DNA from 3 places in the Cellvibrio sp. genome. Region 2 is predicted to be linked to each of the others. Evidence: predicted binding sites of a transcription regulator. Region 2 holds the regulator's gene; each other region holds the start of a gene.
What was found. Region 2 encodes sigma-54, which starts transcription at its own class of promoters, with help from an activator protein. Its sites were predicted from a motif close to TGGCACANNNNTTGCNNT; they were not measured.

Region 1 (5,725 bases), on a different contig from region 2:
AACACCTTGTAAACCCACCATGGTTAGATAGCGCAAACTATGCGTGCGAACTTCTTCTTTACTCCACTGTGGCCAGCGGGCGCGCACTCCAAAAATCACATTGTCGAGTGCACTTAACCAGGGTAATAGCGAATAATTTTGAAATACGACTCCGCGCTCCAAACTCGGGCCGCTCACTTCGCGGCCATCCATAATCACCACACCTTCGCTGGGCACATCCAAACCGGCAAGCGTGTTCATGATGGTCGATTTGCCACAACCGGAGTGACCAATAATGCAAACAAACTCGCCTTTCTCTATGGTGAAATTGGCCTGCTCAAATACGGTGAGCGTTTCTTGCTTTGATGCAAAGCGTTTTGCCAGTTGTTGAACTTGTAAAAACGATTGGCTCATTCCACTACTCCTCGTACTGCACTAATTTAGTAGCGGCAGTGAGCATCAAATCTAACAACATGCCCACCACACCAATCATTAAAATCGAAAAAATCACGCTGGTTAAATCCAGATTGTTCCACTCATTCCACACGTAGTAGCCAATCCCGGTTCCTCCTACCAACATTTCTGCAGCGACTATGACTAACCAGGCGATGCCGATAGAAATGCGCATGCCGGTTAAAATAGTCGGCGCTGCCGCAGGTAAAATAACGGTGAACGCAGTGCGTAAAGGTGAGAGTTCATGGGTGCGGGCGACATTAATCCAATCTTCGCGCACGTTGGCCACACCAAATGCAGTATTCAATAGCATCGGCCAAATCGAACAAATAAAAATGACAAATATCGCAGAGGTTTCAGAATCTTTAATTACAAATAGTGCGAGCGGCATCCAGGCCAGCGGCGATATAGGGCGCAACAATTGAATGTAGGGATTTAAAGCGCGATACATGAGCGGCGACATACCGATTAAAAACCCCACCGGCAGTGCGATAATTACTGCAAGAAAGAATCCACTCAGGACACGGTAAATCGAATAACCTAATTGAATACCTATGCCCTTATCGTTGGGGCCTGCATCATAAAATGGATTGCTCAACTCTTCCCATGCACGCACAGCAATTGCCGATGGCGGTGGAATTCGCGCTTCCTGTTCCGCACCGCCCATTAGCAATTCATATTCAGATTGCGCTTCAGTTGTTTCAGGTACCTGTACTGCAAATTCCCAGGTACCCAAAACAATCACTAAAAATGTTAGTGATAAAACCCACGCGCGAATATCCAGCGAACGCATGGTTAACTTCTCCGAATCGCAAAGCTGTTGATGTATTCTTCCGGTTTGGTTACATCAAACTCTTTACCCATAATGAAATAGTTTTTGTTGGTGCTAGTCGGCACCGCATAGCCCAACTCTTTCATCACTTTTTCGCAATCGGCAGCGAGATACACTTCGCGTGCAATGCCTTGATAATCCATATCCCCTTTGATGTAACCCCAGCGTTTCATTTGCGTGAGAATCCAAACCGCCATGGAATGCCAGGGGAAAGGATCAAAATCAATTCGCGCGGGATCATTCTTGACGGCGCCCAAACCATCGGCATAACGACCAAGCAATACTTGTTCAATCACTTGCACCGGCTGGTTGAGATAATTGGCGGGAGCAATTGCCGCTGCAATATCTTTGCGATTTTCTGCAGCTGATGAAAAGTGCGTTGCTTCAACAATCGATTTCAGCAATGCGCCATAGGTATTGGGATTAGTCAGCGCGAATTCTTTGCTGCAAGCAAAGGCGCAACAAGGGTGACCATCCCAGATGTCTTTGGTGAGCGTGTGGATAAAGCCGACTTTTTCCCAAACTGCGCGTTGATTAAACGGATCTGGCGAAAGGTACCCATCGAGATTGCCCGCGCGCAAATTGGCAACCATTTCCGGCGGCGGCACCACACGAATCTGCACATCTTTATCGGGATCAATACCGTGTTCAGCGAGGTAATAACGCAATAAAAAATTGTGCATGGAAAATTCAAAGGGCACGCCAAATTTAAATCCCTTCCACTGCTTGGGGTCGCGTTTATCTTTGTGATCCACATGCAACACAATTGCCTGGCCATTAATATTTTCCACCGCCGGCATGATGAAAGGTTTAGCGGTTGAGCCTACACCCAGGCTCATCGCCAGTGGCATGGGTGTGAGCATATGCGAAGCATCGTATTCACCCGCGAGGGATTTATCGCGCGCAACTGCCCAGCCAGCGGTTTTAATGACTTCCACTTCAAGCCCGTGTTTTGCGTAAAAACCCATGGGATGCGCCATGATAATCGGCGTAGCACAGGTGATAGGCACAAAGCCCACACTGAGTTTTTTCTTCTCTAACGGGCCGCCCTGTTCTTTGGCTGCGGCCTTAATTGCACCCAGAGGCAATACGGATGACAAAGCGGCAGCAAGGGTTCCCCCGCCTATCGCACGAATAAAACGACGGCGACTGTTGTCATCCTGATTGAAGAGTGCGCGCACAATGGTATTTTCAATCGCGCGATCCATCAGCTCATCGGCAGAAGCGAAGCGTGGGGTTTTTGTATCCTGCCCAACAGATAAGCCCGAATTTTTTTCCGCCTGATTTTCCAACGCTTGGGCATAGGCTTGCGGATTCATCGCCAATTGGCAGGATTCGCACGAGCAACCTTTGGTGTGGGTTAAAGACACTTCACTATCGTAGGCATCACTCAAACTTTTGTTGCGCATAACGCCCCCTTTTTAGGCACAGGGCACCAGTAAGTGGCGCATCTGTGTAATGGTCTGAAAAATGAGTTGTTGAATTTTGTTGTACAAGATCAGTGATTGCGATCCTTGTGCCAATAATGCAAAAAATCACAATCCGCTGATTTCATTCAATTTTTTATTTTCTTCATCGTCATATGCCAACACGAAATTTCGTGATCAACGAAACTTCGTTGAGCTTGGCACGATTTTTCGTTGTAACTGGTATGAGTAATTCATAGAGGAGACTCGCGTGAACCAAATAATTACATCGCCGTGCCACCATCAACACACTGTTATTCCCGCTATCAGCCAGGTATTTCAGGAGTTCGCGCAACAAAACCAACTTTTATTAAATGCGGCCGGTGAAGGTATTTATGGTGTGGATGCGGAAGGACGTGCAACTTTCGTCAACCCGGCTGCTGAACGGATTTTGGGTTGGAAGGCTGATGAGTTGCTCGGCAAAAATATTCATTTGGCGATTCACCACAGCCATACCGATGGTTCGGATTATTGTGTGCAGGACTGTCCGATTTTTGCCGCGTTTCGCGACGGTACAGTGCGACGCGTAGACGATGAAGTCTTCTGGTGTTGCGATGGTCACGCCGTACCAGTGGAATACACCAGCACACCGGTTTATGACCAGGAAAAACTCATGGGAGCCGTGGTGATTTTTCGAGATGTTTCAGAGCGAAAAAGCGCTGAAGCAAAATTGCATTCCACGATGGAAGAACTGCGCGAGGCCTTGGAGCAAGTTAAACAATTGACCCACAAACTGGAATTGGAAAATGCCTATTTACAACAGGAAATCAGCGAAGGTTTTAACTCCCATCATATTGTGGGTAATAGCGCAGTTGTGCAGCAGATTGATTACCAGATCAAGCTGGTTGCCCCAACAATCGCAACCGTATTGATTACCGGCGAATCCGGCACAGGGAAAGAATTAATTGCGCGTGCTATTCATCGCGCGAGTGAGCGTAATCAACGCCCATTAATTCGGGTTAACTGCGCGGCCATTCCACCGGAATTATTTGAAAGCGAATTTTTTGGCCATGTACGCGGTGCATTCTCCGGCGCCGTCAATGCCCGCCTTGGGCGTTTTGAAGTGGCTGATGGTGGCACTTTATTTTTGGATGAAATAGGTGAATTACCTATAGCACTACAGGGAAAATTATTGCGCGTATTACAGGATGGGGAATTTGAACGGGTCGGTGAATCTATCACCCGGAAAGTAGACGTAAGGGTTATTGCAGCTACCAATCGCAATTTAAAGCATTTGGTTGATCAAGGCCTCTTCCGCGAGGATTTGTATTTTCGCTTGAATGTATTTCCGATTCGCTCCGCACCCTTACGTGAGCGATTGGAGGATATCCCTCTGCTGGTTGCGCATTTTTTAAAAGCGACTTGCCAACGCTTCCATAAACCGACGTTAAAAGTATCGCTCGGCCAAATTCAGCGTCTGCAGGAATACCCTTGGCCGGGCAATATTCGCGAGCTGGAAAATCGTATCGAGCGGCAAGTCATTTTAAGTTTGGGTGATAAATTGGTACTGGATGATTTTCCACTAACGTCTACACCAGCAGTAAAACAGTTACCACAAGGAGCAGAATGTCTAACAGAAGAAAGTGTTAAAAATTTGCAGTATCAAGCGACTCTGGATGCACTGCGAAAAGCCGATGGGAAAATTTACGGTGCTGGAGGTGCTGCAAATATTCTGGGCATTAAACCTACCACTCTCGCCTCGCGCATAAAAAAATGGGGGCTGGATAAAAAACCGCTATCGTTTTAATCCGCATTTTTATCGATATTGTCTTTTTACATACGTATTCATTCGCTGCATACGTATGCAGTTTGTTGTTTTGTCCTAGCGTCAACACATAGGCTTAAACAGATTTATCGGACATGCCCTGTCCTTATCAATAACAACAATAATATTGATGTATCTGCTTGCTGTTTAAGCCTTTCCTCTTAGTCGTATTTGCGACCTTTAACTCCCTGCGCGATTTTGTCGTCGCAGTGTAAGCCTGTATCTCAAAAATAACGTCACACAATAACTAACAACCCTGACATGAGGACATTATGAACCTATCTATCAAGCTGATAGCGGCTGGCTCGCTGCTGTTCGGCAATCTTTGCTATGCCGATTGGTATTTTCGCGGCACGCCTAACAACTGGTCTACGACTGCGCTGACCTCCGTCAACACTACGGAATTTTCCACCTGCCAAACCTTTGGTGCGGCCAGTACCAATCCGCGTTTTAAAATTGATCGCACCGGCAACTGGAGTGAAAGTTATCCCGCTAACGATTACACAGTTGCTGCTAATCAGTCTTACAAGATTACGTTTAATTCGAGCAACAAAAATATCGCACTCCAATCCGTTAGCAGTTGCGATTCAGTTGGGTTTACCAAGAATTTTTCTGCACTGAATTTTCGCGGGACGGCGAATGGATGGTCAACAACGCCCATGAATTTGGTAGCCAATAATATCTGGTCAACACAAATTGTATTGGATGGACAAACTAACCAGCGCTTTAAATTTGATACCACCACTAACTGGTCAGTGAATTACGGCGATAGCAATAACGATGGAATTCTGAATCAAAACGGCAGCGATATTTTCACTAATTTGGTGGGTACTTATCGCGTACAGGTGAATGACGTAACGCTTGCGTACACGCTAACACCCGTCACTACCTCGCTCTCTTCCAGTAGTGTTTCCAACAGTGCAAGCAGCATAAAATCTTCTGTAAATTCATCTTCAGTTTTATCGACGACTTCAGCTTCGCTTTCGTCGATAAATTCCAGCCGTGTAAGTAGCAGCGCAACCAGCTCTATCACCAGTATTGTGAATGGCGATTTCCGCAAAGAGACGATTTACTTTTTGCTTACCGCGCGTTTTTACGATGGCGATGCGAGCAACAATTATTACAACCGCGACCGCTACAAAGCGGGCGATCCACATTGGCGCGGCGACTTTAAAGGCCTGATTCAAAAGTTGGATTACATCAAGGATCTAGGCTTTACCGCCATCTGGG
Region 2 (2,461 bases):
CGGTCGTGGTGGTGCGTTAAACGTTCTACTTTGCTGGTTACATACTCTCTCATGGAATCGGTAACTTCTACATGGCGACCGCTGATATTTATTTGCATAGATACTTCCTCTCGCTAGAAACAAAACGGTTGCGGCTGGCACAACCTCGCATTACATCCATGAATTTTTTTGATCCGAACTTTATTGGTACTACAACTAATACAATTAAATAGCTAAATAGTTTTGCGTTCATTCGACGGTGGAATATTGAGTGATTCACGGTATTTGGCGATGGTGCGGCGCGCCACTTGAATCCCCTGCTCGGCTAGCAGATCGGTAATCTTGCTATCGCTGAGCGGTTTTTTCGGGTTCTCGGCGCTCACCAATTTTTTGATGATTGCGCGAATCGCAGTTGATGAACATTCGCCGCCGCTGTCGGTGCTGACATGGCTGGAGAAAAAATATTTCAGTTCAAAAATACCCTGCGGGGTATGCATGTATTTTTGTGTGGTCACACGTGAAATTGTAGATTCGTGCATCTCCACAATTTCGGCGATATCGTGTAGCACCAGGGGTTTCATCGCCTCGGGGCCGTAATCCAAAAAGCCGCGCTGTTTTTCCACAATACAACTCGCCACTTTCAGCAGGGTTTCATTGCGGCTCTGCAAACTTTTCAAGAACCAGCGCGCTTCCTGCAAATTATCTTTAAGGAAGGTGTTGTCGGTGCTGGAGTCGGCGCGTTTCACCATGGAGGCGTAGTCGGAATTGATGCGCAGGCGCGGCGCAATATCCGGATTGAGTTCCACTATCCAGCGGCCATCACGCTTTTCAACGAATACATCAGGTACGACATATTCGGTATCGCCGTTGGCGATCATATCCCCCGGGCGGGGATTCAAACTTTGGATTAATGCCACTGCCTGGCTTAATTCAGCTTCTTTCAATTTGGTGCGGCGCATCAGCTGGCGATAATCGCGGCTGCCGAGCACTGGCAAATATTGCTTGGCAATTAATTTTGCCGATTCCAAAAACGGTGTTTTCGGATCAAATTGCTGTAGTTGCACTAACAGGCATTCAGATAGATTTTGACTGCATACACCGCAAGGGTCGAATTGTTGCAAGCGGTGCTGCACTGCTTCAACTTCGTCGAGTTCCAGTTCTTCAAAATCGCCGCGCATACCTTCAAAAATTTCTTCGATGGTGATGGACAGCATGCCGCTCGGTTCCACCGCATCGATAATTGCCATCGCCAGTACGCGGTCGCGATCCGACATGGGCGTCAGGTTTAACTGCCACATCAAATGGTCATAGAGCGAATCAGTTGCGGCGCGGCGACTTTCAAAATCATTGTCTTCGTTGTCGTAGTTGCTGGAGCTGCTGCTGGAGGACGATTGGTAAACATCATCCCAACTGGTATCGACCGGGAGGTCGCTGGGGATGGAATCGCTCCAGTCGCCGCTGTCAGCACTAAAGCCATCACCTTCGCCGTATACATCGCTATCGCCAAAACTTTCACTTTCACCTTCACCGAAGCTTTCACCGCCTTCGGAATAGCTATTGGTTTCGCTGTAGTTGTCGGCTGTGCTGGAGGAGAAATTTTCGCTCGCGGTAAAGTCGGTGCCGTGGTCAGTGCCAGCTTCAGCGGCTATCTCCAATTGGCGGGTGTAATCCGCTTTATCCAGTTCGCTCCCTTCGTAATCATTGGTGCTGCTGGGACTATCGAAGCTTTCTTCCACTTCCAGCATGGGGTTGGATTCAAGCGCTTCCTGTATTTCTTGCTGCAGGTCTAACGTCGATAATTGCAAGAGGCGGATGGCCTGTTGCAATTGCGGAGTCATGGTCAGCTGCTGACCGAGTTTGAGTTGGAGAGATTGCTTCATTATGTGAACGACAAACCCTTATAACGCAGGATGGAAAACATCAGATAGGTGGAGTTTAGTCAGGGTTTGGCGCGCAAGCAATAAGCTTAAGCAAGCTTTATGCCTAATGATCAAATAATGTTACTTGTCAAGTTGTTTGTGTGTTGCCTAAGGTGTTGCTGACGGGCGGTTGGTAACACCGGAGGTGACGGGTTTAGCCATCTTTACAGCCGGAAATGCTCGCCTAAATAGACTTCGCGTACCTTGCTGTTGCTGAGTACGGTTTCGGCATCGCCCTCGGCAATAATGTGCCCTTCGCTAACGATATAGGCGGTCTCACAGATATCGAGCGTTTCCCGCACGTTGTGGTCGGTTATCAGCACGCCGATACCACGGTCTTTAAGATGGCGCACAATTTCTTTGATGTCGTTGACTGAAATAGGGTCAACACCGGCAAAGGGCTCATCGAGAAGGATAAATTTAGGGTCGGTGGCCAGCGCACGGGCGATTTCTACCCGGCGGCGTTCACCGCCTGAAAGTGCCATCCCCAGGCTGTCGCGAATGTGGGTGATATGGAATTCATTAAGCAACGATTCGAGCTTTTCCTGGCGCTGGGTTCGATC
Region 3 (5,725 bases), on a different contig from region 2:
TAAAAATTCATTTAACGCACGAGTCAGCTATTTTGACCATCACTATCGCAACTTGATTGATTTTGATTCTGAAACATTTAAAAACGTCAACCGCTCGCGCGTCGAAACTAGCGGTGTTGAATCTGAATTTAATTGGCAAGTACAACAAAACCTCAGCTTACGCGCACATGCCAGCTACACCGATATCGATATGATTTCTTCTAACAATCATTTGCTCGGCCGCCCACAAGTAACCTACGGCACATCCGTTAACTATCAATTAAATGATGCGTGGAGTTTCAATGCGCAGTATATGCGTGTAGATGAACGCTTCGCCGTGAGCCGCTATACCGGCACCGATGTTGAGCAAACACTGGCACCCTACAACCGTTTTGATGCAAGCGTACACTGGCAACTCAATGCGCAAACCCGGCTGGGTTTAACGTTGGAAAACCTTGCAGATGAAGACTACTACACCGACATAGGTTTTCCCGCATCAGGGCAGCTCGCCAAATTGAACCTGCGCCTAAACTTTTAGGTTTTAAGCCACATAAACAAAAACGCCCAAGTACTGTTCTTGGGCGCTTTCATTTGTAGGTTGTACACGCCTCGCAAGATGAGCTTAAGAGCAGGTATCCCCTTCGGTCATGTCAGGGACCCCTTTCGCTTCAGATCAGCGCTATCCAAAACACCTCATCCCGCCGCTCAAATTTCAGTCGAAAAAATTTACATCGCCCCTTAAACATCCTCCTTAACAATACACTAACCATTTGTTTTTAATAGTAAAAAATCACATGGCACACATTATGCTGCTAGCCTCGTGGCTTAGGCTATTTTTAACTCACTCATTTTGGCTAAAGTAAAAAGGACGACTAACATGAAACTTATCAAGATCGCAGCTGCGGCGCTCATTACATTGAGCTCATTCGCAGCACAAGCAGGACTGATGTACATTGATGGGGGCGCCAACTTCCCGGTACCCACAAACAATTACTTCAAAAACGTGCTTAATCCACAGACCTACAACATCGGCGGCAACCTCAAAGCCAACCAGACAGAGTCCCTGTTTTTGAGCTTTGAATTTCTAGGTAAAGAAGCTGGCTGGACCAACACTTTCACATCTGAAGGCAATACCATCACCACCAGTGGTGGCTCCTTCTCATACAGCAAAGCTTACACCCTGGGTGAATTGATCCAATTTACCTTCAAAACTGGCGGTGCCGTTGTACCTAACACTGTAGCCAACGGCAATAACAATGACGGCGAACAACTCGTATCATTTGCTATTGCATTGGACACTGAGTTTAACGGCGTTATGTATGATGCCATTCTGTTCTTTGATGACACAGGCGGCTACAAAGATGACGACAACCACGACGACTTGGTAATCGGCATCAAGGCAAGCGTTCCAGAATCATCAACTTTTGTATTGATGTTGATGGGCTTGGCTGGCTTGTTTGCGGCGCGTCGATTGAAGGCTTAATTTAGGCCCAAGCTAAAATAAACCCGGCTTTATGCCGGGTTTATTTTTACTAATCAAAAAAAATTAGCTACTGACCAATGAAGGTATTAATTGTAAGCCGCCCTGTACGCGGGTTAGAGTCGAACAGAAAGTCAGGTGATATATTGCCAGAATGTAAACTAGTGCAGCGATAAATAATCATGCGATTGAAAACAGCCTCGTAAGAAGCTATTTGCTCAAACAACTGATTACTGCCATTCATATAACACTGAGGATAGGCAGTTTTATTTAGCCCATTTTTCAGCTCTTCAATATAAGTCGCCGACCGACTGCTATCAACAAACTCAAATCCGGTATCCCTATGGCGATAGAGCGAAGTTCCGCCTTTATCGCTGCCACATAAATAATGTACTGCTGCCAACTCAGAAGATATCAACGAATCATAATGAGGCATACATTGCGGCAACTTTAATTGTTCAGGTGCAGTTAGCACCATCGAATAATCCGCTTTGACATGCTTAACCATCGAATCATCAATGACGAACGTTGAATGGATAACATCTCTTAAATAGTAATGAATTAGCTGAATATAATTTTCCGGTGTAGAGGCACGCAAACCTGGGTACAGAGCATCAACCTTATTTAGCTTTATGTAACGCGCACAAAATTCCACTAAATAATGTGGATCACTTAAAAAATTATCAACCACAAGAACAGGTTGTTGTTCATTTCCTACGTAATCCACACGATAGTCAAAGTCAGGGTGTAACTGCATAGCGGGATTATCTCGTTATTGCCAACTGTTTTTTCACTTCGCCATGTCTGCGGAGCAATGCTCCGCAATATATTGGGCATGAGCAGGCAAGTAATCCACTGCAGTATCGAGAACTCGCTTAATGTGAGTCATACGCCTGGTAAACTCAGCATCAGGTACAACATCTACAAGTGGATGGTAACCCTTGGGATATAGCCCTTGACCCAACATGACCTCTACCCAACTAATCTCATTAAACAACTCAGAGTTAAAACGATGCACATGTGCATTTTCTTTAAACACTTCCATTTTTTGAGCCAAACTATCCGGAACTGACATTCCCCTGCAATAGTTCCAAAACTCGGAATCACTTCTGTTAGTCACTTTATAATGCAATATCAAAAAGTCGCGAATCCGTTCATATTCAAAACCGACCTGCTCATTATAAATATCTATCTCTACCTGACTGATTGTTTTTCTTGGAAACACAGACATTATTCTTGCTATAGCGCTCTGCACTAAATGAATACTGGTTGATTCAAGTGGCTCCATAAAACCGGATGACAACCCAATCGCCACACAGTTTTTATGCCAGAATTGTTTGCGACGCCCAGTAACAAACTTTATTAACTTTGGTTCAGCCAGAGTCTCGCCTTGAATATTATTTAGCAGTAAATCTCTTGCTGAATCTACATCAGTAAAACGACGGGAAAAAACGTGTCCATTGCCTGTTCTATGCTGCAAAGGAATGCGCCATTGCCAACCCGCTGTATGCGCAGTTGCTCTTGTGTAAGACGGCAAAGGATCAAGCTTTTGGCTAGGCACTGCCCACGCAGTATCGCACGGCAGCCAATGCGACCAATCCTCATATTCAACATTCAATGCTTTTCCAATCAACAGCGCATGTAGCCCCGAGCAATCAATAAAAAAATCACCGTTAACTTCTTGGCCGTTTTCTAAACTAACCGTTTTAATGTAACCAGAATCCTCATCAAGATTCACATTCGAGATTCGACCTTCAATACGCTGTACACCCAGTTTTTCTGAAAACTCTCTCAAGTATTTTGCATACAATCCAGCGTCAAAGTGATAAGCGTAGGCAATATTAGATAGCGGGGAATTACCCGCATCAATTGATCGCATAAACTTGTTTTTTTGGGAGGCCAACGAATTAAAACAATATTCACCAATATCAGCTGAACCACCCTGTTTATTCAATTTTAACCAATAGTGATAAAATGGTATTGAGTCCATATCATTACCCACACCACCAAAAGCATGGATATAGCTCTCTCCGATCGTCCCCCAGTTTACGAATTCAATACCTAATTTAAATGAACCTTGCGTTTTCCGAATAAAATCGTTTTCGTCAATATTCAGGGATTGATTAAAAACTTGAATTTGCGGAATGGTGGCTTCGCCTACACCAATCGTCCCAATATCATCAGATTCGACCAGAACCACTTCACAGAATTGATTTTTAAAGAATTTTGAAAATGCTGCTGCGGCCATCCAGCCCGCAGTCCCACCACCAACGATAACTATTTTTTTTATATTATCTAATGCATTAATCCCACTCATAATTCATCTCTTATAGACTAATTAACCAAAGGAGTTAGCGGCAAATTTTTCATTACCGAAGCTTCAACCTTGCCAATATGTTCTTTAATGGTTTTCTCATCGATAAAGGAAACCATAGGCTCTGTACCATCAAACTTAAATCCCAAACCCAACAAAAGCCATACCTGCCACTCAGTTTTAAAAAATTCATTTTCCAGCACTGGATACCTACCGCGACAACCAAATAGACTCGCCTTGTAACTGGCAGAACTTGTCAGAGGGATTGCTGAATTTTTCAGATTACTTTTGGCAAACAAAGCATTTAAGCTCAGCTGGGTAATGTCGCGCAGGTTTTCCAAGGAGCCTCTGAATGCTTTATTAAATTCATCAACAACCGAACAATCATCGGATGGCGACGGAAAATATCGCAATAGAAGTTTCAACACTATCAAATTCAGATCAATAGCTGAAAACAGAGGTGAATGCACATTTGCCATGGCAGGGCCAAAATTTAAACATCGGGAAGCTCTTGGCGCTTTGTGTACATATACATCACCCGAATCCCGATCCATGAAACGATAAACATTTAAAACCGCAAGATTGCGATGAGACACCTCACAGACCCAAGATGTTTCATCCAATGCTTTCACTTTATTAACCAAAGCAGAAAGAGCATTATTTTTTTTGGCTTGCGATTTCAGTTCAAGTGGCATACTCGCAAACCAACTTTCCACTCCATGCTCCCCAATCATCAACCCCGGAACAGTATTAATCAAATAGTCACACTTATAGGGGACATTTAACTCACCTAATACATACTCCCCATCGTCATATCCAATCCGGGATATTTTTTCTTCGCTGACTTCTACTCCTAACCTTAAGGACATTGTCTTCAGAAACTGAAGGAATGCCTCCGTCTCGAATGACCATGATGACTCATAGGTTGAAAATATTGACTGGAAATTTTGTGTTGGCTTTTGAAATCTTCCAGCCAAAACAGAAGCAGCAGCAATTGATAATTTATTTAAATCAACAGGATAGTTTTGTTGCATATATCTCATCACTATCTGATGAAACTCAACAGCTCCAATCGGAGCACCATACTGCCCCCACACGTGAATAAAGGGGGCTTGGTCATCAAAAAGATATGCAGTACCTAATTTAGGGTGAAGACTGGCCGAATCCACCAATGCTTCGCGTAAAATCTCTATGGCTTTAAAAAATTCATTAATTAAAGGCAGGGGAGATTGCAAATCTGCGGTAGCTTCAGGCTCCACACCAACGTACAAGGTTATTTTTGTATCGGTATGTTGTAGTTGTTTTGCCATAAAAGCACATATCATCCATGCAGATAGACCGTTTCCCACAATAGCGATTTTTTCGAAGTTATTCATCGTCTAACCCCATATAAACTCATCCGAGAAGCCGGGGGGCGAGCGTCTGTTTTATTTTTAAGTGTCTCAATCTGACTAACAATGCGATTTAGGTGCATTGGCATTTCCTTTACCAGCGCTATTGCCTCTTGAATACTTTTAGGCGTAAGCCTCGAATCCATATTTGCCGGAAATAATCCTTGCCCGAAATAAACCGCCAGCCAACTAGGTGGCATAAACAACCCTGCGTCATACTCTACAATTTGAGCTGTTGCTTTAAAAACATCAATTTTTCCTTGAAGCGTGTCAGGCAGAGGCATATTTGCACAATATTGCCAAAACTCTTCCTTCCGCTGATTCAACGCATAGTGAAGGATTATGAAATCCCGGACTTTTAAATATTCATTTTCCATCTGCCTGTTAAATTCTTTTTCTTCTAGCAAACAGTTTTTAGAATCTGTTGGCAGCAGCTCCAAAATCTTCAATATAGCTACTTCAACAAGATATATACTTGTTGACTCAAGAGGCTCCAGGAATCCACAAGCCAAACCGACTGCAATACAATTTTTTTCCCAGGTTTTTTCTCGAACACCAGCC

Region 1: a site for sigma-54 is predicted at 2,769-2,786, ahead of ACWA6V_RS02795 (CmpA/NrtA family ABC transporter substrate-binding protein). Genes of this name have one in related genera too.
Region 3: a site for sigma-54 is predicted at 775-792, ahead of ACWA6V_RS14365 (PEP-CTERM sorting domain-containing protein). Genes of this name have one in related genera too.

What each region holds. Positions count from the first base shown of each region.
Region 1 covers NZ_JBRFPI010000024.1:9,206-14,930, forward strand. Annotated here, with positions in the region: gene ACWA6V_RS02785 (ABC transporter ATP-binding protein) at 1-393, opposite strand, end outside; gene ntrB (nitrate ABC transporter permease) at 398-1,225, opposite strand; gene ACWA6V_RS02795 (CmpA/NrtA family ABC transporter substrate-binding protein) at 1,228-2,673, opposite strand; gene ACWA6V_RS02800 (sigma-54 interaction domain-containing protein) at 2,942-4,477, shown strand; gene ACWA6V_RS02805 (alpha-amylase family glycosyl hydrolase) at 4,768-5,725, shown strand, end outside.
Region 2 covers NZ_JBRFPI010000512.1:5-2,465, forward strand. Annotated here, with positions in the region: partial or broken gene ACWA6V_RS20515 (HPF/RaiA family ribosome-associated protein) at 1-98, opposite strand, end outside; gene ACWA6V_RS20520 (RNA polymerase factor sigma-54) at 213-1,859, opposite strand; partial or broken gene lptB (LPS export ABC transporter ATP-binding protein) at 2,063-2,461, opposite strand, start outside.
Region 3 covers NZ_JBRFPI010000239.1:934-6,658, reverse strand. Annotated here, with positions in the region: partial or broken gene ACWA6V_RS14370 (TonB-dependent receptor domain-containing protein) at 1-517, shown strand, start outside; gene ACWA6V_RS14365 (PEP-CTERM sorting domain-containing protein) at 857-1,462, shown strand; gene ACWA6V_RS14360 (DUF6445 family protein) at 1,530-2,216, opposite strand; gene ACWA6V_RS14355 (tryptophan halogenase family protein) at 2,250-3,776, opposite strand; gene ACWA6V_RS14350 (tryptophan 7-halogenase) at 3,794-5,149, opposite strand; partial or broken gene ACWA6V_RS14345 (tryptophan halogenase family protein) at 5,146-5,725, opposite strand, start outside.